Regions from separate parts of the Paenibacillus sp. QJM3NY_38 genome, predicted to be linked through region 3. Evidence: riboswitches for the same ligand, from Rfam matches in the RefSeq annotation. Region 3 holds a riboswitch; each other region holds the start of a gene.
The links. Region 3 has a riboswitch for thiamine pyrophosphate ahead of AC0VZ8_RS03105 (ABC transporter substrate-binding protein). Riboswitches for the same ligand answer to the same signal wherever they lie in the genome.
Positions count from the first base shown of each region.

Region 1: it holds a riboswitch for thiamine pyrophosphate, as region 3 does, so the genes downstream of both, AC0VZ8_RS22150 (YkoF family thiamine/hydroxymethylpyrimidine-binding protein) here and AC0VZ8_RS03105 (ABC transporter substrate-binding protein) in region 3, are expected to answer to the same signal.
Region 2: it holds a riboswitch for thiamine pyrophosphate, as region 3 does, so the genes downstream of both, tenA (thiaminase II) here and AC0VZ8_RS03105 (ABC transporter substrate-binding protein) in region 3, are expected to answer to the same signal.

Region 1 is NZ_CM149665.1:4,812,358-4,822,154, reverse strand. It holds gene AC0VZ8_RS22195 (hypothetical protein) at 1-68, shown strand, start outside; gene AC0VZ8_RS22190 (nucleotidyltransferase family protein) at 421-969, shown strand; gene AC0VZ8_RS22185 (class I SAM-dependent methyltransferase) at 1,077-1,784, shown strand; gene AC0VZ8_RS22180 (NUDIX hydrolase) at 1,787-2,251, shown strand; gene AC0VZ8_RS22175 (histidine phosphatase family protein) at 2,248-2,808, shown strand; gene AC0VZ8_RS22170 (methyl-accepting chemotaxis protein) at 3,008-4,258, opposite strand; gene AC0VZ8_RS22165 (class I SAM-dependent methyltransferase) at 4,444-5,166, opposite strand; gene AC0VZ8_RS22160 (nucleotidyltransferase domain-containing protein) at 5,310-6,008, shown strand; gene AC0VZ8_RS22155 (YjcZ family sporulation protein) at 6,126-6,224, shown strand; gene AC0VZ8_RS22150 (YkoF family thiamine/hydroxymethylpyrimidine-binding protein) at 6,297-6,902, opposite strand; TPP riboswitch at 6,988-7,090, opposite strand; gene AC0VZ8_RS22145 (nitroreductase family protein) at 7,275-7,877, opposite strand; gene AC0VZ8_RS22140 (ABC transporter permease) at 8,419-9,372, shown strand; gene AC0VZ8_RS22135 (iron chelate uptake ABC transporter family permease subunit) at 9,362-9,797, shown strand, end outside.
Region 2 is NZ_CM149665.1:1,340,022-1,349,818, forward strand. It holds gene AC0VZ8_RS05890 (FecCD family ABC transporter permease) at 1-696, opposite strand, end outside; gene AC0VZ8_RS05895 (FecCD family ABC transporter permease) at 693-1,676, opposite strand; gene AC0VZ8_RS05900 (ABC transporter substrate-binding protein) at 1,874-2,899, shown strand; gene AC0VZ8_RS05905 (VOC family protein) at 5,362-5,862, opposite strand; TPP riboswitch at 6,125-6,228, shown strand; gene tenA (thiaminase II) at 6,369-7,055, shown strand; gene thiM (hydroxyethylthiazole kinase) at 7,111-7,953, shown strand; gene thiD (bifunctional hydroxymethylpyrimidine kinase/phosphomethylpyrimidine kinase) at 7,950-8,966, shown strand; gene thiE (thiamine phosphate synthase) at 8,963-9,637, shown strand.
Region 3 is NZ_CM149665.1:695,818-705,614, reverse strand. It holds gene AC0VZ8_RS03120 (EAL domain-containing protein) at 1-949, opposite strand, end outside; gene AC0VZ8_RS03115 (diguanylate cyclase domain-containing protein) at 1,158-2,693, opposite strand; gene AC0VZ8_RS03110 (VOC family protein) at 2,927-3,310, shown strand; TPP riboswitch at 3,484-3,595, shown strand; gene AC0VZ8_RS03105 (ABC transporter substrate-binding protein) at 3,710-4,741, shown strand; gene AC0VZ8_RS03100 (MTH1187 family thiamine-binding protein) at 4,831-5,124, shown strand; gene AC0VZ8_RS03095 (ABC transporter permease) at 5,121-5,876, shown strand; gene AC0VZ8_RS03090 (ABC transporter ATP-binding protein) at 5,930-6,763, shown strand; gene AC0VZ8_RS03085 (TatD family hydrolase) at 6,843-7,658, shown strand; gene AC0VZ8_RS03080 (aspartyl-phosphate phosphatase Spo0E family protein) at 7,691-7,870, opposite strand; gene AC0VZ8_RS03075 (extracellular solute-binding protein) at 8,056-9,609, opposite strand; gene AC0VZ8_RS03070 (carbohydrate ABC transporter permease) at 9,676-9,797, opposite strand, start outside.

The DNA of each region.
Region 1 (9,797 bases), 3.2 Mb from region 3:
GGACTGCCCTGAAAGTGTGCAAGCGCTGTGACGGCGCTTCGCAGGAGCGGGTGGACGCGGCTGTGTAGCTATCACACCAGCGGCCTTGATTGGACGAACGTCGGGATAGTCTTGTGCATATCGTGCATAGCTCTTCGAAATACGGCTTATAATGCTCCCTCACAACATACCGAAGTCAAACCATCTCAAGTCGCAGCTGTTAGTGCGCATGCTCAGGTTTCAGTCCGGCATGCTGCACGGGTGGCACCCGCTGCGCCTATAATCCCTGCCTGTCTTGCCGTTCAGGGATTATTTGGAATATAATAGTTTTTACCAAAGAGCGTGCATAGACCGTATTCCACGTGAAGCGGTCTATGCTTTTTTAAGAGATAAGAAAGTATAATCGGCGAAGAGGAATATCAGGTTACTGGAGGTGGATGGATGTTAGAGGAACGGTTAAAGGAATACATAAGCCAGCATAAGCAATTGATGACGGATTTGCGCATCGTTCGCGACTTAGGACTGCCGCAGTGCTATATTGCTGCAGGCTACATTCGAAATTATGTGTGGGACCTGCTTCATGGGTTGGAAGGGACGGATCGGCATACGGATATCGATGTCGTATACTTCGATCCGGAGGATGTTTCTGTAGAGCGGGATATTCGATTGGAAGAGCTTCTTAGAACAACAACGGCGAACCCGAAATGGTCAGTCAAGAATCAGGCCAGAATGCATGTGAAGAATGGAGATGAGCCTTATAACTCGACCCAAGCAGCGTTAACCTATTGGCCGGAGACGGCGACCGCGGTCGGGGCAAGGCTGAACTTCGAAGAAGAGCTTGAGCTCTGCTGTCCTTATGGATTGGAGGATTTATTTGCGCTTCGGGTTCGCAGAAGTCCTAACTTTCATAAGCCGAGCTATTATTTGGAACGGGTAGCGAAGAAGCAATGGAAGGATCAGTGGCCGCAGCTAACGATAAGCGATGATTAGATAAGGGTACCCTATATCCTAGCAGGAGTTGCAGTGAGCAAGGAAATGGGCTGTCCGTATTGAATTTATAGGTAGGCCTTATAACGGCCGGAACAAGGGGCTATCGCATGGACATATTCAACTGCGCACGTCAAAAGGAAATATTGTATCACGAGACACTGTACGAAGAAACCGTATTGTTTCAGCCTGGGAGCTGGTTAGCCAAGCCTGTGCAGACAGTCCTCGATCATCTGGAATTATTGTCGTTTCATGAGATGCGGGTATTGGATCTGGCCTGTGGCGTCGGGCGTAACAGTATCCCGGTTGCGCAGCGGATCCAAGCGGCGAACGGGCAGGTCGTCTGCGTGGATCTGCTGCCATCGGCAGTCGAGAAGCTGCGGCAGTATGCGGTACTACATGGCGTAAGCTCAAACCTTGAGGCCATTGTGGCAGACGTAGAGCACTATGAAATTGCCGTGGATACTTATCATTACGTCATCGCATGCTCATGCCTGGAGCATATGAGCTCCGAGGATGCCTTCGTATCCAAGATCGAACAGATGCAGGCAGGAACCGTGCACCAGGGCATACACTGCATCATGATGAGCACAGAGGTGAAGGAAATCGATCAGGAAACGGGCTTGGAGGAGGAAGGTTTAATCGAGCTGAATCTGTCCGCGGACAGAGCCTTTTCCATCCTCGATGAGCTGTATTCGGAATGGGAGATCTTCACGAGGCGTCAGGTGCAGCAGGATATTCAAGAAGTGAAGGGTGGGAGAGACGTACTTTTTCGAAGTCAATGGATCACCTTCACTGCAAGAAAAGGAGTGTGTTAACTGTGGTGAAACATACGCATCTCGGCGTTTATGGAGTATTGATTCAGCATGATCATATCCTGTTGATCCAGAAAGCGAGAGGGCCGCACAAGGGGAAGTGGGATTTACCGGGCGGCTCCATTGAGTTCGGAGAAGAGCCGGAGCATACGCTGCAGCGCGAATTTATAGAGGAAACCGGGCTTGCTCCAATTAAGGGGAGCATTCGGACGGCTGTATCCTACACGATCGTATATCAGTATGAAGCGAATCAGATGGAAGAACTGCATCACATCGGCATCATGTATGATGTCGAGCTGCTGGATCATCAAGCCGTGATCAAGACGGACGGAGACGGCCAAGACTCATTAGGAGCAAAATGGATTCCCTTGGAGTCATTGGGGTTGTTACCGTTAACACCGTTTGTAGAGATGATGATGGAGCTCGTATTAAAGGGTGAGACTTCTAAAGAAGCAGAGGTTGAAGGATGACGACTTTCTATTTTGTGAGACATGCGGAATCTCCATTTCTCGATGGGAAGGAAAGGTCGAGGGGATTGTCTGCCGAGGGTTCCCTCGCTGCGATTCGAGTCAAGGACATGCTCCTGGGTGAAGGGATTGACGCTATCATATCAAGCCCTTATCAACGAGCCAAGGATACGGTCCAACCATTGGCGGACGCTTTGGGATTGCCGATTACGGAGTATGAGGACTTAAGGGAACGGAAGGTCGGGGATTTTCAGGGGCATTCCTTCCTCGATGCCAAGAAGATCCTTTTTCAGGATCCAACTACCTTCTTCCCTGGAGGGGAATCCAGCAAAAGCGCGCAAAGCCGAGCAGTCCAGGTGCTAAAGGAAATCCTGAATAAACATATCGGAAAGTCTGTCGTGATTGGCACCCACGGCGACATTATGACACTCATGCTGCAGCATTATGATCAACGATTCGATTATCATTTCTGGTTAGGTACAACGCTGCCGGATATTTACCGAGCCGAGTTTGAGGAAGGGCGGCTTGTCAATATCGCGCGGTTATGGAACGAGCCATAGGGCTGGAGTACTTTGCATGATATAAAAGGGGGCTGCCCCCTACGACGGTTTGCTCACTTGACGGACGGTTCGTCATACTCGAAAATGAGTCCAATGAAGAATGGCTGTGCTCAGGATGTTATCCTAGCACAGCCATTTCTTGCATTTCGGCTCGTTGCCGCTTCAAAAGCGCGTATACAATATGTAGAGTGTAGCTAGCTTAAAATTTGAAAATGTTGATCGTTTTTTGCAGCCGGAAAACGGCATTATTCATTGTTTCCGCTTCCTCGGCCATCTTCTGGATCGATGAGATGCCTTCATTCATGGAGGCCGACACCTGCTCCGTTCCAGCGGCGGATTGCTGCGTGATCGCCGATATATTCTGAATCGCGGAAGAAATGCTCTTCGCACTTTCGAGCATGGATTCGCTCTCCTTGGAGAAAGCGGCGATCTGTTCCGAAATATACTGAACACTGTTTACAATCTCCATGAACACCAGCTCAGCCTCACGGATCATTTCGGTTTGCTGCCTGACGACCTCTTCATTAATTTTAATGTTCTGGGTGGCATGTTTCACGTCCGATTCGATGCTCCGTACGAGATTGAATACTTCCCGTGTTGATGACGTGGATTCTTCGGCCAATTTACGCACCTCTTGGGCGACAATCGCAAAGCCGGCGCCGTGCTCGCCTGCTCTTGCCGCTTCAATAGATGCGTTCAAGGATAACAAATTGGTCTGATCGGCAAGTTCCGAGATCGTCTCCGTGATCTGCGTAATTCCTCTGGCACTCCGGGCCAGTGCATCAATGGACTCCGCGACTTTGGCCGTTGCGTCAATATTACGCTGCATTCCTGCAGACTGCTTGGCGACGGAGTCCCTTCCTTGCTCAACCAGTCCCAGCGTTTCGATCGAACGGGTATTCATTTCCTGGGTTGAATGCGTATAGTTGCTGACCTTCTCCTCGATCTCGCCAATGGAATGTGTCATTTCGGCTACGTCTTCCGAAATTTCGTTAGCCCCGACGGCCAGCTCATTGGAAGATAAGGAGACTTGATTCATCACTTGAATGAGCTCCTGGTTTTTAATCGAGATATTGGAGCTTGAGGTCATGACCTGACGCGTAATATCCGAGGTTTCCTGCAATATTTTACGAAGCTTGTCCACCATGCTGTTGAATGTTCTGCTGAGATCGTTCATGCCCCCAACCTCTTCTACCTGGAAGGTGAAGTCGCCTTTCGCGATTTTGGCAGAAACGCTGGAGATTTCCGCAAAGGAGTTGGTAAGCGTTTTCTCAATTAGACGAGAAAGAGGAAAAGTAAGACCGGTTAGTACCACCACGATGACCACGCCAATGATTGCTTTACCCATTAGAATAAATGCAAGCAGCATTGGAACCGCAAACAAAGCGGCAATGAGAAAACAGGCTGTAGTAATTTTTCGTGAGATAGGGAGTCTGTTGAACCATGCCATAAGAATGAGTCCTCCTCAACAACATAGGATATATTTACCATGATTATAGCATCGACGGGCAAAACTAGATAGGACGAATTGACAAAAAGTGTTGGATTAGGTCGAAAGAACTGAAAATGAGGAGGGAAGAGGGGATACGTAGCAAATATACGAATCCCCACTTGATGCACAGATATGAAAAGGTTTTATTTTACTGCCCGGAATAAGGCGGAAGCGAGATAGTCGGTATTATCCAGAATCATGCGGTCATGCTTGAACAGCGTTTCCCAGAGCGCAACATCGAACAGGAGTCCTTTATCGCGCTGTTCAAATGTATCCAGATGACGTGTCTGCTCTTCCTTTAACTGCTCATTGAAGTGGTTGTACTCCAGAATTTCTTCCTGTTTAAACCCGCAAGCCAAGAGGGAGTCCGCCCATTCTTCTCTCATCATCAGATTAGGTATTCCGAAGAATTCGAGCAGTTCCTGAAGCTTTGCTTCCGGCATGGGTTTATCTAGCAGTAATTCTCTGTCCAGCAGGACGCCTCCGCGATCCAGAACGCGGTAATATTCGGGCAGCGATTTCGAAGTATTCGTAAATACGGTAACAGACTCGGCCATGATCAGATCAAATTGGTTGTCCTCGAAAGGCAATGCGCATACATCCGCTTGATGGAACTGCACGTCGATTTCCATCGCTTCGGCTCGTGCTCGTGCTTTTTTGATCATATTTTCGTTCAGATCAATAGCGGTCACTTGATACCCCATCTCCGAAAGATGGCATGCGGTTCTGCCAGTTCCGCACCCCACCTCCAGAATGCGGCTGCCCGGTTGAATGGGATAATTCTTCAGCATTCTGAGGGTTGCCTCGAATCCTCCCGGGTGGGCACTGCCCATGCCTAATTTGGAGAGCATATGAATGTAGTTCATCTCATCTATCCCTTCTTCCTTGTCATCAACATGAGGGTAATCGTTTATTTACCATATGATTCAGGTACGTTTAGGGTTTTAGCTGAATTAGATATTTTGAGCCCTTTTTTCGGGAGGATCAGAGTCATAATGGAGGAAACGTCATGAGGATGGAACCGGTAGAGGCAGCGGAACGCGTCATTCAACACGATTATCCCGACTGTTTGCTAGCCGTGCTTGGCGGCAGCGCGAGCAGAGGCGAATATAATGAACAATCCGATTTGGACATTATGGTCCTTGAACGAGGGGGTTATGATTTCAGCAGGAGGACGATAGAGGCGCATGGGTGGATCGCGGAAATCTTTATATTGTCTTTATCCTCCTATCGCGAATATTTTGACGAGGGAGTGATCGCGGCGAATCCGTCATTTCAGCGGATGATCGCAGAAGGGACGGTGCTGCGCCTGCTGCCCGAGGGGGAAGAGGTGCGGGCGGAAGCCCAAAGCGATTTGGATTACGGACCTCTGCCCCTGTCGATAACCGATATTAACGATTACCGTTATGTGCTAACCGAGTACATGCTGGACTTGAAGAGTCCCCGAAGCGATGGCGAAAAATGGTTTACGGTGCACAAAATAGCTGCGATTCTCTGTGATTTTGTACTTAGGGTGAACCGGGAGTGGACGGGTGAAGGGAAAACGCTGTTCCGCCTGTTTAACCGCTTTGACACAATCTTAGGAGAGCGATTGGAAGCAGCGCTCGCGGCGATGTATCGCCAAGATGATCCTTCTGTTCTAATGGCATTTACCGAGGAAATGCTCCGTCCGTACGGAGGGAAACTTCTCATCGGTTATGAGGAATAAAATATCGTTGCCAATAGATAAAGAGAGGTACATTAGCCGTGACGCTAGCAAGGCGCGGGAAATACTATAATAGTGTGATTACATCACGTCATACTTTAAATCCAGGAGGGGATCTTCATGAGCGGAGTATATGGCGGCGGTGAATATGGCAATTCAGTAGGAATTATTTTGGTTCTCTTTATCCTGCTCGTAATCATCTTGAGTGCTTGGGTTTAAACCGTCAAGATTCTTGGCAGTAGTGACAGAAAAGCCCGGCGCATGCCGGGCTTTTGTCTGCCTCAATCGAACTCAATTCGATGCGGCTTTGACCGATGGGCTGTGGGCAGACACAACCGCTGTCATGACCAGATGACTGCTGTCGGATTGGATCGCATGCAAAAACGCCTCTTCAAGTGACCCGAACACCCGGGATAAGGACCCGTCCAACCGGCTGGCGTAATGAACGCCTCCGGCGAATGTACCGGCTGCCTTCGCACGATTTACCTCAGCGTAGATGACCTCCATATAGTTATCCGTACCCATGGGGTAAAGAGCGAATTGGCAGGCAGTCTCCATATCCGCATGTTCTCCGATGTCGTTGTTTAAGCGGGTCGAATCCTCAGTCATATATACATCGGCGTCCGTATCTCCGGGGCAGCCGATGGAATAAGTGCCATTAAAAACAGTGTGCACGCCACTAGCCGCAGCATAGGCGAATATCGCCCTTGTAACATCAAAGACATGCTCTGCACGTCCACGAATACAAGTGCTCACATCGTCTGTCTGAATCCACACCTTCCCCGTATCCACAGATTGCAGCGCGCCCAGGATGACCTCCACAAACCGGTCTGTCATGGGAAATACCGAAAACCGGCATCCCACGATCCGGCTGGTTCCGCAAACAAGCTCATTCATTGTCATTTCCTCCTCATTATATAAGTCCACGCCAAAAAAACCGCACCCCGTGAAGAAGGTGCAGTTATGCCTACGAAAGGAAATAAACATAAATGCTACACTTCCCCACGCTAGTATGACCTAGATCGGGTGATAAGGGTTAACGGCAGCCCGCCGTCTCTCAGCACATGGCACCCCTAGTACAGCCAACATCTTATGTAGTTGGTTAACCACAAGATTTGCCCCGGAACTTCATGTTATCGGTAGAAGTTCGAGGGTTCTTACCTGTGTAATTGTATCGTTTTGCCATCGGTTTTTCAATCTTTGCCCATTATAAAAACCGCCTGTCCCAGTTGCAGGAACTTAGGGAGGCGGCTTTTTTCATCTGTTTGATTAGTTATATACTTTCACGCGATCTTCAAGCGGTGCAAATTCTTTTTCGCCTGGTTCAGCAACCGGCTTACCGAAAGGCATTTGAGCAATCAGCTTCCAGCTTTCCGGGATGTTCCATTCGGCTTTTACTTTTTCGTCGATCAGCGGGTTGTAGTGCTGCAGGGATGCGCCCAGACCTTCTGCTTCAAGGGATGTCCATACTACAAATTGCAGCATGCCGTTGGATTGGTTGGACCATACCGGGAAGTTGTCGGCATAAGCGGCAAAGTTTTGTTGCAGCCCGGCAATGACGTTGTTGTCCTCGAAGAACAGTACCGTACCGTAACCAGCGCGGAATGAAGCCATTTTGTCGGCAGTGGATTTGAATGCTTCTTCATCACCAACAACTTCCTTCAGAATGCCTTCCGTCATGTCCCACAGTTTATCATGCTGTTCGCCAAGCAATACAACGACGCGTGCACTTTGGGAGTTGAAAGAAGACGGAGTATACTTAACCGCTTCGTTTACGATTTCCTGAATACGCTCGTCCGAGATAACGGATTCTTTGCTAATCCCGTAATAAGAACGGCGATTTTTGAGTGCAGCTGAAAAATCTTTAGACATTGAAAAAAAACCTCCTGGTGTAATCGAATTTGCATACGCCTGATTAGAAGATGTCCCTTACTACAAGCAAATATGCATTTTACGTTATTAGCCATAAATTCAATTATTATTCTACATTAACTTACGTTTAGTTAGAAATAATAATTCTGTTAGGATATTAATATAACTTAGAGGAATTGTCAACGACTTTTAATATCTAATATAATTTTTCTTATCCATTTAATAGGGATTGAAACAGTATCGTTTTTAGAGAAGTCTCATTATTGCAGATGCTGCATTAAAGGGGATTTAACCAAAGTGTGGTTCTGCCCTGAGGATAATAGCTATGTCTCCACCTAACTTCATATTATGAACAATTCATGAACAAAATATACTTGTATGAACAATTTAATTGATTTTGATTCTCAATTATACTTGTCGAGCCAGAATGAGGATGATATAATGCATATCAGAACGCAATTGATAATCAATCTCAATGAGAATGATGACGAAAATTGCACGATCCCAGGTATTTAGAGACATACGCATAGAAGGAAGAGCCATGAAGATTAGATACTTATTTGCAGCCGTTGTGGTACTCTCGATAATCTCATTATTTATTGGAGTTAAAGATATCTCGCCACTGCAATTGTTCTCGATGACGGAACAACAACAGCATATTATGCTTGTCAGCCGGATTCCTAGGCTTGTCAGTCTCATCTTGGCGGGTGTCAGCATGAGCATCTGCGGATTGATCATGCAGCAGCTCAGCCGCAACAAGTTCGTATCGCCCACCACGGCAGGTACGATGGACTCTGCCAGACTGGGGATATTGGTCGCCATGCTTGTCTTCACGACAAGCGGACCGCTTATCAAAATGCTTGTGGCATTTGTATTCGCTCTGGCAGGAACCTTTATCTTCATGAAGATACTGGATCGGATTAAGTTCAAGGATGCGATCTTCATCCCGCTCGTAGGGCTGATGTTCGGTAATATCGTCAGTTCGATCGCCACCTTCTTTGCATACAAATATGATCTTATTCAGAATATGTCCGCATGGCTCCAGGGTGATTTTTCCATGATCATGAAGGGCCAGTATGAAATGCTCTATCTTAGTATCCCGCTTGTGATTCTGGCGTATCTGTTCGCCAACAAGTTTACGGTGGCCGGAATGGGAGAGGAGTTTGCTACCAACCTGGGCCTTCACTACCGGAGAGTTGTGAATCTGGGACTGGTCATCGTGGCGCTGGTTACGGCTTCCGTCGTGCTGACGGTCGGCGTGATTCCGTTTCTTGGTCTGATCATACCTAATATTGTTAGTTTGTACTTAGGAGACCATTTGAAAAAAAGCCTTTCGCATACCGCGCTGCTGGGGGCCGGGTTCGTACTGTTCTGTGACATCCTGGGCCGGATCATTATTTATCCCTATGAAATTCCGATTAGTCTAACCGTGGGCGTACTCGGAAGCGGTATATTCATTTTCTTACTGATGAGGAGAAAGGCTTATGACTTATAAAGCCAAACTCGGCCTGTTGGCCGCAGCGGCAATCATCCTGGTGGCAGTCTTTCTGTTCATTGATCTTGGCGGCAATTGGGATTACGCGCTTCCGAGGAGAATCAAGAAGGTGCTTGCCATTATTCTGACCGGCGGGGCGATTGCTCTGTCTACCACGGTGTTTCAAACGGTCACGAATAACCGGATACTGACGCCTAGCGTTATGGGATTAGATTCCTTATATATACTGATCCAGACCACCGTCATCTTTGTTTTCGGATCCTTCACGCTGTACAAACTGGGCAGCAACGTTAACTTTCTGATCAACGTGGGCGCGATGATCCTATTTGCCGGAGTCTTATATAAGATTCTGTTTAAAAGGGAAGGGAATAACATTTACTTCCTGCTGCTGATCGGCATGATCTTCGGAACCCTGTTCTCCAGCA
Region 2 (9,797 bases), 640 kb from region 3:
GTTCACATTGCGGGCTTGCAGCCAAGTAAGCGGTAGAAGTACCGCAATCCAAGGCAGCAGAGTCATAACGTCCTTATCCCAGGACATGCCGTAAATGCTGCCTGCCATGAAGGTAAGAGAGCGGTCGGCCAACTGCAGCGGTCCGGATATGATCAGCATATAGGAGATTGATTTGATGGCAGCCGATACTCCGATACCGATCAAGACAAGCCGCAGCGGCGATACGCCATTCTTCCACGCAAGCATATACAGCAGTCCGGTAATGAAAAAAGCACCGAGGATGGCGAATAGCGGCATCCAATGGATCGATACGGTGCCTGTGAATATGAAGATGAAGAGAACCGCTCCAAGCGATGCTCCCTCCGTTATGCCGATGACATCGGGGGAGGCCAGGGGATTGCGGATGACGCCCTGCAGAATAGCCCCCGCCACCGCGAGAGCGGCGCCGATCAGCACGGCGATAATAATTCGAGGCAGCCTTAGCTGCATGACGATGACCTGCTCCATGGGCGGAGCATCGCCGAACAATGCCTTTATGACATGAAGCGGCGAAACAAACTGGCTTCCCGTTCCTGTGCTAATAATCATGGCGGCGATGCAAAGCACGAATAGGATCAGGCATACCCATAGTGTTCTTCTCTCCAGCATAAACGATACTTTTGCGTTCCTGGAGCGGAATATGCGGTGTTTACTCATTGTGCTCGTCTTCCTTTCCTGGCTATGTACACGAAGAACGGCACGCCGATGATTGCGGTCATCACGCCAACCGGGACTTCCTTCGGCATGGCAATATATCGGGAACCGAGATCGGCCGTCACCAGCAGAAGTGCGCCCAGCACCGCGCTGTAAGGCAGAATCCAGCGATAATCATTTCCTATTAAATACCGAACGATATGCGGGATGATGATTCCGACGAATGCGATGGGTCCAGCAGCGGCAACGGAACCTCCAGCCAGCAATATAACGGCCGCTGCCGCTAACAGCTTAATGAGGGCTGTTTTTTGCCCAAGGCTCTGGGCGATGTCGTCACCCATGGAGAGGGCGTTCAGATGACGGCCCAGCAGGAGTGCAGCCAGCATGCCAACGGTCATGTACGGCCACACGGCTGCGAGTTGGTTCAAATCGCGTCCGGCTACCGAACCGACCAGCCATACCAGCACCTGGTCGAACATTTTGCCATCGGAGAGCATCAATCCCTGCGTCAGGGAATGGAAGAAGGCGGCTATAGAGGCACCCGCGAGGGTGATTTTTACCGGCGTCATGCCGTCCCTGCCGATGCTGCCCAGGAAAAACACAATACCGCCGCTTACCGCGGCTCCGATCAGCGCGACCCAGGTTAGGGATTGGAGTCCGCTGATGCCCAGCCAACCCGCCGACATAATAATGAAGAAGGCCGCACCGGAGTTTACGCCCAGCGTGCTGGGCGATGCAATCGGATTGCGCGTGATGACTTGCATGAGCGCACCCGCAACAGCGAGGGATGCTCCTACGGCAAGCGCAATGAGCGCCCGGGGCAGTCTTGCTGTGAGAATGATCAGATGCTCGTTGCTCCCGTTGAAGTGAGTGAACGATTCCCATACCTGATGAAGAGGTATGTTCGTTACTCCAAATGCGATGCTGCCCATGACCGCAGCAGCCAGCGCCAATAGCGATATGAATAGTCCGAATACGCGCATATATACTCACTTTCTTAAGTCCATGAATAATTAAGTTCATATGAATTTTAGGTGAAGGGACCCCATCTGTCAATGAGCTTGATAATCATTCTCATAAATATCTTGATATTTTTCATGAAACCCTTTATAGTTTTGAATCAGTGATTGATAATGATTTTCAAGTAGAGGGATATGACACAAGGGGGATTTAGATAGGAATGGGAAAAAAAGTGGTACATAAACCAACGAGAGGCCTCAAGTTTAGCTTGCTGGCTCTGATCATGATCGTGATTCTTGCCGGGTGCGGAGCAAGCCCGGCAAAAGAAAATGCAAACAACGAGGGCAGCGACACAACGAAAACCGCAGAGGGCAACAGCGGCGCTGCAGCCGGCGGCGAATCGTATGAAGTTACGCATGCCATGGGGACGGAGACGATCAAGGGAACGCCTCAAAAGGTTGTCGTCCTTACGAACGAAGGAACCGAGGCGCTTCTCGCATTGGGCGTGAAGCCTGTAGGTGCCGTTAGATCCTGGACAGGCGACCCATGGTATCCGCATATTAAAGACCAGATGGAAGGCGTTACCGTTGTCGGGGAAGAGAGCCAGCCGAACATCGAGCTGATCGCCGGCCTGCAGCCGGACCTGATTATCGGCAACAAAATGCGTCAGGAGAAAGTATACGAGCAATTGAAGGCGATCGCGCCGACTGTTTTTGCTGAGGATCTTCGCGGCGAGTGGCAGAACAATTTTGAGCTGTATGCCAAAGCGCTGAACAAGGTATCCGAAGGCGAAGAGCTATTGGCTGCATACGACAAGCGGATTCAGGATTTCAAAGAGAAGGCCGGAAGCAAGCTGGACGAGACCGTCTCCGTGGTCCGTTTCATGGCTGGCAAGACGCGCGTGTACCATACCAATACGTTCTCGGGCGTTATTTTCGATAAAATCGGCATCGCTCGCAACGACATGACCAAGAACGCCAAGGACGATTTCGTTGACGAGATCACGAAGGAGCGTTTACCTGAGGTGGAAGCCGACAGACTGTTCTACTTCACTTATGAAACCGGGGATGGCGGAGCCAACCAAACCGAGCAGGAATGGATCAACGATCCGCTGTGGAAAAACCTGAACGTCGTTAAGAACGGTCAAACCCACAAAGTGGACGATGCCATCTGGAATACAGCAGGCGGCATCCTGGCAGCGAATCTGATGATTGACCAGCTTCAGGAGTTTTACGGCATTCAGTAATGAATGAAGACGAATGCAGCAGACTAGTATTGTCGTATAGCGGATGATGCTAGGAAAAAGCAAAAAAGGAGGCATTCCAAAAGATCTTAGATCTTGAGGGATGCCTCCTTTTTTTGCATCGCAGCGTGGATAGTATCGCCGCGTAGGCAGTATCGCCGCGTAGGCAGTATCGCTGCGTCGGCAGCAACGCAGCGACGCTAGCGACGCACGTAGGTAGTATCGCGTGTAGGCAGTACCACTACGTCGGCAATCACAGCATAGCCAACATCGTCGCATCGCAGCGTGGTCAGCATCGCGCGTAGGCAGTATCGCGTGTAGGCAGTAGCACCACGTCGGCAATCGGCAGTAGCACCAAAGCACCAAGCCCAACAGTAGCACCAAGCCCAGTAGTAGCAAGTAGCACCAATTCCAGCAGTTGCACTAAGACCAGTTAGTCGCACCAAGATCAGTAGTCTCACCAAGATCAGTAGTAGCATCAATCCAACAGTTAGTAACAAGGCTCTCTGTTAACGGACACCAGTTCCCTTATTTGCCTGATTGGCCTCCAATTCTTAAAACTAACGGACACAGGATCCCTTATTACCTCAAAAAGGTGCCTATTTGCCTTCATATTCTAGAAATAACGTATCTGGTGTCCGTTAGCGTTCGAAAATTACGCCTTTTCAGCTAAATAACGTATCCTCAGTCCGCTTGCCTTGAGCAAGTCGCACCAAGCCCAGCAGTAGCTCCAATACCAGCAGTAGCAACAATACCAGCAATACCAGGAGTAGCTCCAATAATAGCAGGTAGCACCAAGATCAGTAGTAGCACTAAGACCAGCAGAAGCCTAGAAGTAGCCTCAATACCTGTTAGCACCAAGGCCACCTGTTAACGGACACCAGTTCCCTTATTTGCCTGATTCGCCTCCAATTCCTAAATCTAACGGACACAGGATCCCTTATTACCGCAAAAAGGTGCCTATTTGCCATCATATTCTAGAAATAACGTATCTGGTGTCCGTTAGCTCTCGAAAATTACGCCTTTTCAGCTAAATAACGTATCCTCAGTCCGCTTGCCCTCGAGCAGTAGCATCAATCACTGCTGTAGTACCAATACCAGCAGTAGCCCAAGATCAGCAGTAACACCAATCCCAGCAGTAGTACCAAGATCAGTAGTAGCACCAATACAAATAGTAGCTCTAGAAATAACGTATCTGGTGTCCGTTAGCTCTCGAAAATTACGCCTTTTCAGCTAAATAACGTATCCTCAGTCCGCTTGCCCTCGAGCAGTAGCATCAATCACTGCTGTAGTACCAATACCAGCAGTAGCTCAAGATCAGCAGTAACACCAATCCCAGCAGTAACACCAATCCCAGCAGTAGTACCAAGATCAGTAGTAGCACCAATACAAATAGTAGCCTCAACACCTGTAGTTAGCACCAAGGCCACCTGTTAACGGACACCAGTTCCTTTATTTGCCTAATTCGGTCCCAATTCTTAAATCTAGCGGACACAGGATCTCTTATTACCTCAATAAGGTGCCTATTTGCCATCATATTCTATGAATAACGTATCTGTTGTCCGCTTTCACTCGAAAATAACACCCATTTGGCTAAATAACGTATCCTAAGTCCGTTTGCCTCGAGCAAGTCGCACTAAGACTAGTAGCCGCATCAAGATCAGTAATAGCACCAAGCCCAGCAGTGCCTCAATCCCAGCAGTTAGCACCAAGGCCACCTGTTAACGGACACCAGTTCCTTTATTTGCCTAATTCGGTCCCAATTCTTAAATCTAGCGGACACAGGATCTCTTATTACCTCAATAAGGTGCCTATTTGCCATCATATTCTATGAATAACGTATCTGTTGTCCGCTTTCACTCGAAAATAACACCCATTTGGCTAAATAACGGATCCTAAGTCCGTTTGCCTCGAGCAAGTCGCATTAAGACTAGTAGCCGCATCAAGATCAGTAATAGCACCAATCACAGCAGTAGCAACAAGACAGCAGTCGCACCAAGCCCAGCAGTAGCCTCAATCCCAGGAGTCGCATCAAGCCCAGCAGTAGCACCAAGACAGCAGTCGCACCAAGCCCAGCAGTAGCCTCAATCCCAGCAGTCGCATCAAGCCCAGCAGTAGCCTCAAGCAGTCGCACCAATCCCAGCAGTAGCCTCAATCCCAGCAGTCGCACCAAGCCCCAGCAGTAGCCTCAATCCCAGCAGTCGCACCAAGCCCAGCAGTAACTCCAATCCCAGCAGTAGCATCAATCCCAGCAGTCGCACCAATAGTAGCAGGTAGCACCATGCCCAGCAGTAGCCTCAGCTACATACTCTGTGTTCCCTCGGTTTCTACCTCTAAACCATAGCTACTCTGAGTTACCCGGTCCCTACATCGATTATAATCGACAGCCATCCAAGCATACCCCTTGGAACCGAACCACCCATGATGTTCTCCCTGAAATAACGCTTTTGCTTCACTTCACCTTGTTACGAAATCTTCACCACGATTTCCGCTCCGGCCACATAGGTCATTGCCTTCATGTAATCCGGGTCCTGGGCGCGTCGTTCCATCTCCTCGGGCGTCAGGTCCTCCATTCGCGTCTGAATCCACCATAAGTTGCCGAACGGGTCCCGTACCCGTCCCACCCGGTCGCCGAAGAACAAACTCGTTGGCTCCGTCACCGAGACGGCTCCTGCGGCGAGCGCTTGCTGGTAAGCAGCATCGCAATCCTCAACATATAAGCGGAGGTACGCCGGGCTATCCGGCCATTCCGGCTTTGCATCAAACATCATCACTACGGAATCTCCGATTCGCACCTCGGCATGGCCGATGACACTATCGCCAACATAGACGCGGGCTAACTCTTCGGCTTGAAAAGCCTGCTCCAGGAATTCAATCAGCGCTGCGGAGTTTCTTGAGATAATCCATGGTGTCACGGAGGTGTAGCCATCCGGAATGGGTTTAACCGCTTTTGATGGGTTCGTCATAAATAAGCTCGCTCCTTTAAACTTCATTTATTTGAATAACGTTTATGTACTCATTATGTTGGGGAATACATGACAACCCAGCGTCAGTGTTTCTGAAACAAGTGTCGGGTAGCCGGCGTTTTTTATTCGCGAAAGACCTCTGCCACCGTACAACATCATGATCCACCGATCACGGAAGATTTCGCACATGGGGTTCTGTCCGCGAACCGTTAACGTTTGACAGCATCTACAAACCTATGTACAGTATTAGACAAAAGAATAGGAAGTCCACTAGGGGAGCCGTTAGCGGCTGAGACAAGAGCGTATCTTGGACCCTTTGAACCTGATCTAGTTCGTACTAGCGTAGGAAAGTGGAGCCTTCGTATATAAGGTCTTGGTGCGTTTTTGGCGCACTCGGGCTTGTTGACGAAGCCGCTCCAGTTTTCGGGGCGGCTTTTTAGCGTTGCCTGGAAAGTCGTGTCTTATGGACTTCCTGCTCTTCAATAATGTTGGAGGTGGGGACAAAAATGAGTTTTACGCAAGAGCTCCGTCAGCAGGCGGGAGGCATTTTTCAAGCAATCTTCGACCATCCCTTTGTAAAAGGTATTGCCGAGGGGAAACTGGAGCGGAAACAACTGATCCACTATGTGAAGCAGGATTTTGAGTATTTGAATGCCTACATGCGAATTTACGGCATCGCCATATCTAAATCGACCAGCCGGGAAGAGATCGCGACCTTTAATGAACAGATTTCATTCATCCTGCATAGCGAGGTGCATCCGCATCAGAATTTTTGTGCAGCCGCCGGGGTGACCTACGAAGAGCTTCAAGGCTATCCGCTGGCTCCGTCCGCGCATCACTATATCCGTCATATGCTCACGGTGGCGCATGAGGGCAGTTTGGGCGAGATTATGGCCGTACTGCTGCCTTGCCCGTGGACCTACCTGGAGATTGGCCGTAAGCTGCTGGATGAAGTGAAGCCGGATGAATCCCATCCGTTCTACGATTGGATTTATTTCTACGGCAACCGGGGGGAAGACGCGACAGCCAAGTTCTGCAGCCGTGTCGATGAATGGGCGGAGCGTGCGACGGCAGCCGAGCGAGAACGGATGAAGGAGCATTTTATGCTGAGCTGCCAGCTGGAGTATATGTTTTGGGATATGGCTTATAAGCAGGAGGAATGGCCGGTGCCGTTGGAGGCTGCCGTGCTGTAAAGAACGAAGTCTACAAGCTCATAAATTCCAATATAGCGAAGAGAGGCTGATTCATATGCATACATGGGAAAAAGAGGTTTCGGCGCTTTTAACAAAGGTGCGGCAGACGAGCCCCCTCGTTCACAACATGACGAACGTGGTGGTTACGAATTTTACGGCTAACGGCTTGTATGCGCTGGGCGCGTCGCCGGTCATGGCTTACGCGCCGGAGGAAGTGGCGGATATGGCCGCCATCGCGGGCGCGCTCGTATTGAACATCGGCACGCTGAACCGCGAGCTTATGGATGCGATGATCATAGCCGGACAATCGGCGAACGCACACGGCGTACCGGTCCTGCTGGACCCGGTCGGTGCGGGTGCGACCCGTTTTCGAACGGAGTCGGCGCTGCGGATCCTAAACGAAGTGAAGGTATCGCTCGTGCGCGGGAATGCGGCTGAAGTCGCTCACCTTGCCGGAGAGGCCCGCGAGATCAAAGGCGTAGACGCTGGCAACAGCACCGGCAGTGATCATGCCGAACTGGCTGTGCGGGCTGCGCGCGAATTAGGCACGATCGTGGCCATTACCGGTGAAGAGGACGTGATTACCGATGGAAACGAGGTACGTATCATTACCGGCGGGGATGTTCTGCTCACGAAGGTGACCGGGGCAGGGTGCCTGCTGACCTCGGTGCTGGGTGCCTTTGCCGCAGTAGAAGCAAACCTGCTGCTTGCCGGTACGGCGGGCCTGGCCTTCTACGGGGCCGCGGCGGCGAGAGCTGCAGAGCGAACCGCGGACCAGGGACCGGGAAGCTTCCAGATTGCTTTCCTGGATGAGCTGGCAAAGCTTCATCCAGGCTCGCTGGAGGGCTATGCCGCTGTCCGGGAAGCGGAAGCGTCCGCTGCAGGTGGCGCACGATGAGCAAGTCTCACGTTCCTCGGGCACTGACGATTGCGGGGTCTGACAGCGGCGGCGGTGCCGGCATTCAAGCCGATCTGAAAACCTTCCAGGAGCTTGGGGTATACGGCATGTCAGCGATTACGGCGATCACGGTTCAGAATACATTGGGGGTTCAAGGCGTTTATCCGCTGCCTCCCGAAGCAGCTGCTGAGCAGATTGAAGTGGTTGGCTCGGACCTCGGAGTCGATGCATTGAAGACAGGCATGCTGTTCAATGCCGAGATCATTCGCCTGGCTGCTGACCGGATTCGGGCATTCGGCTGGGAGAAGGTCGTTGTGGATCCCGTGATGATCGCCAAGGGCGGAGCGGAGCTGCTGCAAAGCGAAGCGGTGCAGGCTTTAAAAGAGGATTTGCTGCCGCTGGCGTTAATTGTCACCCCAAATATACCGGAGGCAGAAGTATTGGCGGGGATGCGTATCCGCACGAAAGAAGATCGGAAGGAAGCGGCGAGGCGCATCCGGGATCTGGGGCCCAGGATCGTTGTGATCAAAGGCGGTCATGACGAGGGAATGCCCGGCAGCGGTGAAGTTGCGGATCACGAAAGAGACAGGGGATCAGCTAAGGCGGCGGGTACGCAGCAGGAAGAGTTGTCTCAGTCCGAAAGTACGTATGGCCAAACAAGAACCGCCAGCGATAACGGGGAGTTTAATGAGGGACGCTCCCCCATGATCAAGAATGATGACAGATTCGGTAATCCCGACAGTCCTCCAGTCATGGACCTCGTATACGATGGTATCGCCTTTACAGAATTATATGGACAAAGAATTCGTACCGTTCATACGCACGGTACCGGCTGCACTTTCTCTGCCGCGATTACCGCAGGCCTGGCCCAAGGCTTAAGCGCATTCGATGCCATTCAGAACGGGCGTACATTCATCCAGGCGGCCATTGAGGACGGCTTAAACCTGGGACAGGGACACGGCCCAACAAATCATTGGGCATATCGTCGCCGCCATCAGGAGGTGCTGCGATGACGGGCAGAGTGACACCCGAGATGATGAGGCAGCATCTACGGATGTACCTCGTACTTGGGAGCGTGAATTGCATCGTCGAGCCAAGCCGGGTCGTGCAGGATGCATTGGCTGGCGGCACGACCATGGTCCAGTTCCGCGAGAAGGGACAGGGCGCACTTGTTGGCGAGCCGATGATTCGGCTGGCCCGCCGTATCCAGGCCGAGTGCCGCCAAGCAGGCGTGCCCTTCATCGTCAATGATGATGTGGAACTGGCACTGAAGCTGAACGCCGACGGCGTGCACATCGGCCAGGACGATGAATCTGCGGCTTCGGTACGTGAACGGATCGGCAATCGGATTCTGGGCGTCTCGGCCCATTCTGTTGAGGAAGCCAGGCGCGCCATTCTCCACGGTGCCGATTATCTTGGCATCGGGCCGATCTATCCGACCCGCTCGAAGGATGATGCCAAGGCTGCGCAAGGCCCGGCGATTCTTCGAGAAATGCGCGAAGCTGGCATCCATCTGCCGATCGTTGGGATTGGCGGGATTACCGTGGAGCGCGTGGAGGAAGTGATTGGGGCGGGTGCGGATGGCGTCGCCGTGATATCCGCCGTGACGGGAGCGGAGTCGGCGCGAGAGGCTGTGGAGGCTTTTATAGGAAAGATACGCTGTGCAACCGAACGAATTTTTTAAAATGTAAGAGGATCATGATAAGGATCATGAAAAAGAGTGTCGAATTTCTTCGGCACTCTTTTTTTGTTTACGTCAGATTTTAAATTACTGTATATGTTCAGCTTATCCCTCAACATGCCATTCTTTGGGTCCATTCTCGCGTTTCATACCAGATCAGATT
Region 3 (9,797 bases):
AAAAATGAAACTCCTCCCGTCTCTCAATGCCTTCAGCCAGCACCATGGCCCCAAAATCATGAGCCTTGTTCGTGATCATTTTGAGTTGCTCCTGCTGCGCGGGATTACGATCGCAATGGTCGATCAGACTCCGGTCGATCTTTACATAATCCGGCTTAAGCTTAATCATCTGCTCCAATGTGGAATAACCTGCACCGACGTCATCCATGGCTACCGAGATTCCATGACTGCGATACACCTCGAAAATCGATTGCAAATGCTCGACATCATCAATCTTCTCGGTTTCCACAACCTCAAATACGAAATCCCTCGGATCCAGATGGAGCCTGTCTATGGTATGAAAGGTGTGGCTTAGACACATCTGCGCATCATATATAGAGGATGGCAGGAAGTTCACGAATCGCTTCACGCCGATAGGAAGCCACTCGGCACTGGTCTCAATGGCACTGGTTCGTGCCGCCCGGTCCAGGAATGCATGCAATCCGGTTTTACGGGCTGTCTCAAACAGCTCATACGGCTGGAACCTGACTCCCCACTCTACCGGACGAAGGAGAAACTCGTAGGCAACGATCTGTTCGGATGAATCCACGATGGGCTGCATAAAGCTCGTAAACTGCTTATGTAAAATGATACTTACCATATCGTAATGCTCCATCTGCAGTTCGAACTTCTGCATAGGGGTCCACGAATGCCGGATTTGCGGAGCTTCTCCGCCGGTAACACAGAAGGACAGCTCTTGACGAATCTTCAGCGGAAGGGGCTGCAGACACTTCATCATGGAGATCAGGTCCGCACGTACCTTGTAGTTTACAGCACAACCCTCATTGTTCTCTTGTACCGCGTAGCCGTTCACTGCCAGCAACTGAATAAGCTCTCCACTTGCAGGCTTCATATGAATGGTCCCCTGGTCCTCAATCGGTTCAAAGGTGCTGCAATTGTCGCAAATCATGTTCGTCCTCCTTGGCAAGCTAGCTCTCACTATGCTTCTTATCGGCATTTTGAATATGATTTCTTTGCATTTTATGGATTTTATATCGAAGTTATGACCTATTTTAAGAGAAATGCGCAAGATTCGTACAATGATTACGCCAAATTCTACAAAAATCGACTTATATTGCTTTTAACAACGTATTGTCAATACGATGGTCATACTTGATCTACTCAACCTTTTGATCCAAAAGCTGCAGCAGCATCGTCCGCTCCACATCAAAATGCCAAGGGGCGTTCCGTTCCTTCGCCGCATACATCGCGGCATCGGCGCGGCCAATCAGCTCCTGATCATTTCTGGCATGATCCGGATAAACTGCAATGCCGATACTCGGCGTGGTTCGGACTTCATGCCCTTCCAATTCGTACGGCTCGCTAAGCATCGTCCAAATCTCCTCCGCCATCCAGATCAGCTCCTGATCCTCACCAGCCGGATGGATCATAACGGTGAATTCGTCTCCTCCTAAACGAGAAACCAAAACTCCCTTGGATTCAAGAGATTGAAGCCGATCTGCAACCTTTCGTATCAACAAATCGCCGGTACGGTGGCCGTATCGGTCATTGACTCGTTTGAAACGATTCATATCCATATACAATAAGCCTACACGGGAACCTGCGCGGTCCGCCTCCTTCAGCGAGCTCGCCAGCCTTGCATTAAAATAACGGCGATTATACAGCCCCGTCAGATCATCACGATGTGCCAGGGCTTCACTCTGCATCAGACTCTCATGCAGTCGGTCAAACAAGCGATCGTTCTCGAACTGGATTAAAATCTGCCTGAACAGAATCAGGATCACGCACAGGGAAAGGCCGGTAAACAGTCCAGTCCACCCTCCAAACCGCTGCGCCATAAGGGCAAACATCCCGCCAAGCACGCTGTAGGGAAGCAGGTACCTTACGATCAGGCTTCCGACTGAACGCGGCTCCCGCTCGCCAACGGATGGTTTACGGGAATTAGGAGCGGACTGCCCACCTGCGAAACTAATGATTAATACCGATATCGTATAGAGTGGATACAGATAGGAACGAACCTCGATACCCATCAGATCAACGAGATAGATGTACAGGACATCTCCGGCAATATAAGCGCTTCCGCCAAGACATAACAGAATGGCCGCCCTTTTCCCTAACAGTCCGGTATTAAAATACAACACCAGCGTAAAAAAAATAAGTACTATTGCGCACAGGGGATACAGCATGTCCACCCAAAGGTTTCCCCATACTGCCTCATGGGCCAGCCCCTGAAGCTCAGGCTTGATGAAATATTCCCACCCTACTGTCATGACGGCTATGCCAACAATCACGATATCCAGCATAAACCGGAGTCCCCGAAACAATCCTTGAACATGCCGGAATAAATAAATGAGAGAACTTGCGAACAAAATGAGTTCAAGTCCCCAGAATAAGTGGGTTAGGATCGGCGAGAAAGCGCTCTCTTTTCCAAACCAAACATAACAAGCGTGAATGATTCGTGCCGCTGCATCCCCCATTAATCCGAGACTCACAATAAGCCAAAATCTGCGAAGATGAACCTCATAACGCCGACTAATCCGCATTAAATAAACGGAGGCGGCTGCAGGAGGAATAATGACTAGAACACGCTGAAGCGATAAAGCCTCAGGCATCCACAGAGCAATCATGATCTGAATGAATGCATATATCATGGCGAGTCGAATCCACAGATGATCTGCTGGAGTTGGACTCATAAGCATTCCTCCTCGGCCAAAAGGTAAGCTGGATCACTTTCATATGTTAGGTCTTTTGAATTAATCTTTCTATTTCTCATGATACTTTTTACCCATCCAAAAGTAAAGATGAGGAAATGAAAGAAAAATCATCTTTATCAGCCCCTGCATGAACACAACTCCCACTTGACGTATAGGGATTATGTGATAACATTTCAGTCATATCTCATATAGATCGGAAAGGGTGTTGAACCATGTCACAGAAACGCTTAGATCATGTCGGTATTGTTGTCCGGGACCTAGAAGCTACAATCGCCTTCTATACATCCGTAGTCGGACTAGAACTAAAGAATCGCCTGACCCATACGAATGGCGTCATCCAGCTGGCGTTCCTCGGGTTTAATGGCAGCAACGAGACGGAAGTCGAGCTTATTCAGGGATACAGCGACACGCTGCCAGCCGAGGGCACCGTTCATCATTTTGCAGTCAGCACGGACAACATTGAAGAGGAATATGCCCGGGTTCAAGGACTTGACGTTCCTCACTTGGACGAGGAAATCGTGACGCTCCCGAATGGTTTCCGTTATTTCTTCGTACATGGTCCCGAAGGGGAATGGATTGAGTTCTTCCAGCGCTAACCTCTACGTAGAAGCCTTATTCAAATACTTTATCTCGTGAAAGGTTCATAGGATCAATTAATGTTTCCCCTTGCATAAGTGTTCTAAGCAAAGACCTGCCCCGTTCGTACCTCTTCGAACTAGACAGGTCTGGTGTGTTAGGACTATAATAGCGGATGTAATGATCGAAACTTCATAAATACCGGGGGAGCTGGGATATGGCCGGCTGAGAGTGTATCCGATATGATACTGACCCTTACACCTGATCTGGGTAATGCCAGCGTAGGAAGCCCATGTTTGCGGCAGCTATTTATTTGCCGTGGTATACACTTACGCCGTCATGCGTCCTGATATCATCAGGGCGTTTTTTTTGTGGAGTTGCGAGGTAATAGAAAGAGAACTTAAAGGAGAGAAGAAACGATGAAGAAGGGAAGATGGATTCCGCTGCTTCTCGCTTGCGTCCTGCTTATGTTCGCGTCCGGATGCGGTACAAGCGAACAGAACAAGAAGACAGGTGCCGAAGGTGAAGGCAGTCAGACTTCCGGGAAACTCCGTGACGTGCAGCTGATGCTCGATTGGTCCGCCAATACGAATCACACCGGCCTGTATGCAGCGAAGGAGCTTGGGTATTATGAGGAAGAAGGGCTTAATGTCCAGATCGTCCAGCCGGGAGCAGGCGGAACGGATACGCTGGTCGCATCCGGAAACGTGCCGTTTGGCATCAGTTATCAGGAAGGCGTAACGCTGGCCAGAACGCAAGGATTGCCGCTCGTTTCCATTGCAGCAATCATTCAGCATAATACGTCCGGCTTTGCCGCCCCCAAGGACAAAGGCATCGTGAAGGCAGGCGATTTTGAAGGAAAATCCTATGGCGGCTGGGGCTCACCTGTGGAGGAAGCCGTCATGAAATCCATCATGGAGATCGATGGCGCCGATGTCAGCAAGGTGAATATGGTCAATATGGGCGATGCCGATTATTTTACGGCCGTCAAACGCGACATTGATTTTGCCTGGATCTTCTATGCTTGGACGGGGATTGAAGCCGAGCTTCGCAATGAGCCGCTTGACATGATTTATGTGAAGGACTACTCCGAGCAGCTTGATTATTACACACCGGTAATCGTGACGAACGAGAAGCTGATCCAGGAGGACCCTGAGCTTATCAAAGCGTTCATGCGGGCGACTTCAAAAGGATACGACTATGCGATTCAACATCCTGAAGATGCGGCAGCTCTGCTTACGAAGGCGGTTCCTGACTTGGATGCCGAACTGGTTCTCGCCAGCCAGAAATGGCTGAGCCCCCGTTATCAGGATGATGCATCCCGCTGGGGCGAGCAGAAAGCCGAAGTATGGTCAGGATATGCCGACTGGATGTTTGAGCGCAAGCTGCTGGAGAAGGAACTTGATGCGGACCGCGCATTCACCAATGATTTTTTACCGGAGCAGCCATAAGGTTATTTCTATTTAAAAAGAAGAGAGACGGCCTTTGCAGCAGGCTGCTCTCTTCCATCAATATAGCTTGCACGAAAGGATGAGTTTACATGGCGAATACACTTTTGAGCATTCAAGTGATACCGAGAACGCCAAACGGGGCCGACAGCATCCCTTATGTAGATGAAGCGATTAAGGTCATTCAGGAATCAGGCGTGAAATACGAGGTTCATGCACTCGAAACGACCATGGAAGGTGAGCTCGCCGAACTGCTCAAAATCGTGGAGCGCATGCATGAAGCGCTGGTGAATGCGGGAAGTCCCAGCATCATATCCCAAGTCAAAATCGCCCATCACCCCAGCGGCATCAGCATGGATAAGCTGACTGAGAAATACCGTCCATGAGAAGCTGGTGGAGTTCGGTTTGGCCGCCCGTTGTGGCGGTCCTCTTCTTTTTGGTGGTATGGCAGGCCGCAGTATCCATATTCGACATTGAACCTTTTATTCTGCCTGCGCCGACGGCCATCGGGCATGAGGCCGTTACCGGAGCTTCCGGTCTCTTCCAGCATACAGCGGCCACCCTGCAATTAACCCTGGTCGGATTTATGATCGGTACGGCGATCGGTCTAGTCATCTCGCTGGCACTGCACATGGTGCCTTTTCTCAAAACCGCTCTTTATCCGCTTCTTATTCTTAGCCAGAATGTGCCGACAATCGCCCTAGCCCCGCTTCTCATGATTTGGTTCGGCTTCGGCATGCTGCCCAAGGTTATCGTGATTACGCTGGTCTGCTTCTTCCCCGTTGCTGTTGCGGCCCTGGACGGACTGGCCCGTACTGACCGAACCATGATGAATTACATGCAGATGGCGGGGGCTACCTCATGGCAAATTTTCAGCAAGCTGGAGCTGCCGCATGCCCTTCCCTCCATCTTCTCCGGGATTCGAATTGCGGCTACCTATTCGGTCATGGGTGCGGTTATCGGGGAATGGATCGGCTCGGACCGGGGAATCGGCTACTACATGATGCTGCAAAAATCCGGCTATCGCACGGATCGGGTGTTTGTTGCCATCCTGGTCATCGTCCTGCTCAGCCTGCTGATGGTGCTGCTGATCACTCTGCTGGAGAAGCGGCTCATCCGCTGGAATCGAAAAGGTTGAGTCCCCGTGAATAGATGTTTCGAATCTTATATGATAGGAGGCCATTTGTCGATATGACACATCAAGTACCCCTGACGGTCCAGGACGGAGCTGACCCGTCGGCTGCGCCGGTCTCAACCTCACCTGCCCTCGAGGTTCGCAGCCTTCGAAAAACCTTCCGCGACCGGCGCAGCGAAGTGCATGTGCTGGATGGCCTTTCGCTTCAAGTACAGCCCGGGGAATTCGTCTCCTTGATCGGTCCTTCAGGCAGCGGAAAGAGCACCCTCTTCCATATCATTGGGGGGTTAACAGCTCCGGATGCGGGCTCTGTCCTCATGGATGGTAAGGACGTTACCGGGGAAAAAGGCCGCATCGCCTATATGCCTCAACAGCCGGCCCTGTTCCCTTGGCGTACGGTGGAGGACAATGTGCTCCTTCCCGAAGAGCTGCGAGGCACCTCGAAAGCCACTGCCAGGGAACATGCCCGCAGCTGGATGGAACGTGCCGGACTCAGCGGCTTCGAAAAGGCATATCCGCACACCCTCTCTGGAGGAATGCAGCAGCGGGCAGCTTTTCTGCGCGCACTGATGAGTCCGCAGGAAGTTATGTGCCTGGACGAACCGTTCAGTGCATTGGATGCGTTAACGCGCAGTGATATGCAGCGCTGGCTGCTCGATATCTGGGAGGATACGCGCCGTTCGGTGCTGATGATTACCCACCATATCGAGGAGGCGCTGCTCCTCTCGGACAGCATCTATATCCTGTCAGCACGGCCCGGAACCATCTTGAAACGGGTAGAAGTCCCTTTCTCCCGTCCGCGCCCCGAAAACATCCTGATGGATCCGTCCTTCATCGCATTAAAAACCGAAATTTCCGCCATCATGCGGGAAGAACAGCACAAGCGCTGACCGGTGAAGGCCAGCGCAATACATACATCCATGATGGGCAAAGCGTTTCGTGGAAGCTTGCAAGCGAGGTGATATAACGATGAAGTCATTCATGCAGAGTGAAGCGAATTTCCCCCTGATCGACACACATATTCATCTGGACAGTTATGCGTTATCCGATCAACAAGCGATTCTCGCGGATATCCGCCATCATGAGGTTCAATCCGTCATCTCTGTCTCCATGCATCTGACTTCCTGCAAGCGAAACCTGGAGCTGGCCCGGCAGTACGGACCGATGGTGCGGCCGGCTTTCGGTTATCATCCGGAGCAGCCCCTCCCTTCCTCTGACGAAACCGAAGAGCTGCTGGATTGGATGGCAGAGCATGCCGATGAGATGGTTGCCGTAGGAGAGGTGGGTCTCCCCTATTACGCCAGGCTGGAGGCTGAATCGGAAGGCCGACCCTGGGATAACCGCCCTTACGCCTATCTGTTGGAGCAATTTATAGCTTTTGCTAAGAAGCATCATAAACCGGTGATTCTGCACGCTGTATATGAAGATGCGGATATCGCATGTGATTTGCTCGAAAAATACGGCATCACTCGTGCCCATTTTCATTGGTTTAAGGGCTCCCGTGACACCTTACAGCGGATGGCAAATAACGGATACTATATTTCCTTTACGCCCGACATCCTCTATGAGGAAGAAATTCGTGCTATGGCAAGTAGGTATCCGGATCATCTCGTCATGACCGAAACCGATGGACCTTGGCCGTTCGAAGGTCCATTCACCGGACAAATGACCCATCCTCGGTTGACGGCTTCTGTGGCTTCGGCATGGGCTGAGCTTAAGGGGCTGTCCATACTTGAAGCCCGCAGGATTTTATATGAGAACGCCGCGAGACTTTACCGTCTATAAAAAAGAATCTTCATGCAGTTCAAGTCGGTTGCTTAGGCAATCGGCTTGTTCTCTTTAAGAAGAAATCGGTTATATTGATTAATCAACTCATCAAGCACGATCGATTGTCTGAGGACTTTAGGATGATTAAAATCACGATACCGCTGCTTCATCTTATGAAGCTTATGCCGTTCTTGCTCGATACTAAACTTTATGCCTTCCTTCGTTTCCATGACTTTATATCCTCCCCTCATGTAATATTTTATGCTTTAATGTAAAATTATAGGATGTTCAATATTAGACATCAGAAATATGACATGGAGGGGCTTATTTCTGTTATTCACACCAAAGAACCACAATGCCAACCGAAGCATTGTGGTTCTTTGGTTCCATTATTTAACGTACTTAATTAGCGTACTTATTTAACATACTTCTCCTGATATGCCTTTGACATCTCGTCTGTAATTTCCTTCATCTTCGGATCACTCTTGATTGTTTCGATCAGTTTATCGTACGATTCAACCGGTTCTTTGCCCGTGATGACCATGACCCGCATATCCTCCACTTTCTTGGAAAGCTCGGGATAGTATTTGTTGTAGGCTTCCGAATACAGCTCTCCCGAAGGATTCGGAACCTTGACCGTCTTGCGCTCCGTGACGATCTCTACGTTCCGCTCATATACTTCATCCGGCATCCCTACCGCACTGATAGCCATATCGTCGCTGACGAGGTGAATCATATTGTTCAAGTTGCCGTCACCCGTCTTATCCACGGCGGCCTGCGGCGTTGCAACCTTCTTCCCGTTCTCTACATTGTAATGGACCCCTTCGATTCCGTAGGTCAACATTTCATTGCCTTCCTGACTATAACCATAGTCGAAAAACTCGAGGATTTTCTTCACTTTCGCCTCCGGCACTTTCTTCGGAATCAGGTATACTCCATAATATGGCGATCCTGAAGGCGTATACTTCACCCCGTTTGCATTCTCCAAATAAGCAAGCGGCATCAGATCCGCCTTGGGATCAACGCCCTTCACGGCTTCGCCGGTCACCCAGGCATGGTTCATGGACATGCCCCCTACCCCTGCCTTGGCGCTTCGCATCGTATCCATTACCTGCGAGAACTTCATGATAGCGAAGTCTTTGGGGAACAAGCCCTCATCATATGCTTTTTTGATCCACAGCATGGCCTCCCTAGACTCATCCGACGTCATAATCGGAGTCAGGGTATTATCGGGTTGAAGCTTCCAGGACCCTTGCGTTTCATTAAATATATTATAAATATAGGCGAGTGCGCTCGGATTAGCGGCATACGGGATCTCATCGGCCTGTCCATTACCATTCGGATCCTTTTCCTTAAAAGCCTTTAACACGTTATGGAACTCATCCAGCGTTTTGGGCGTTTCCAGCTGAAGGGCATCCAGCCAGTCCTTGCGGATCATCGGGAACACTCCGCCGCCATAGCTAGGATAATAACGAGGAATGACGATGTTCTTGCCATCCACCTTGGTGATTTCCCACATTTCCTTCAATTCTTCGCGGTTCAAATTCGGATAGTCTTTAAGAAACGGTGTCAGATCCCAGAAAACCCCCTGCTTCAGCATTTTCTGCAGCTGTGGGTTCTGCAGCGTCTCCACGAAAGTAACCTCTGGAAGATCGCCGGATGCAAGCATGACATTGATCTTCTCTTCGGCCGTGGACGGCGACAGCCACGTAATATTCAGCTTGGTATTGGTGCGTTTCTCGAGCTCTTTCCATAGTGCATTGGTGTTGTCTATGAATTCGGTGGCATAATTCAGGGTCTGTATCGTAATGCTTGTAGGTTCACTGCTGTCTGTTCCGCCTCCGTTGTCGCTCGGTGCACTTCCGTTACGGCTGCCGCATGCGCTAAGCAAGAGCGAGCTTGCCAAGAGCAGCACCCCCGACATTTTTAAAAATGACTTGCCCGGCTTGGTTTCCATTCTTTTCATCATTAGACCTCCCTTATAATGATACCTCTCTCCTGACTGATCATGATGTCAGATAAACCGTATATCGATTCATTCCTTGACAGAGCCTACCATCGCTCCTTTGGCGAAGTGCTTCTGCAGGAATGGATACACTAACATGATCGGCACGGTTGCAATAACGACCGCCGCCATCTTCAACGTTTCCGTTGGAA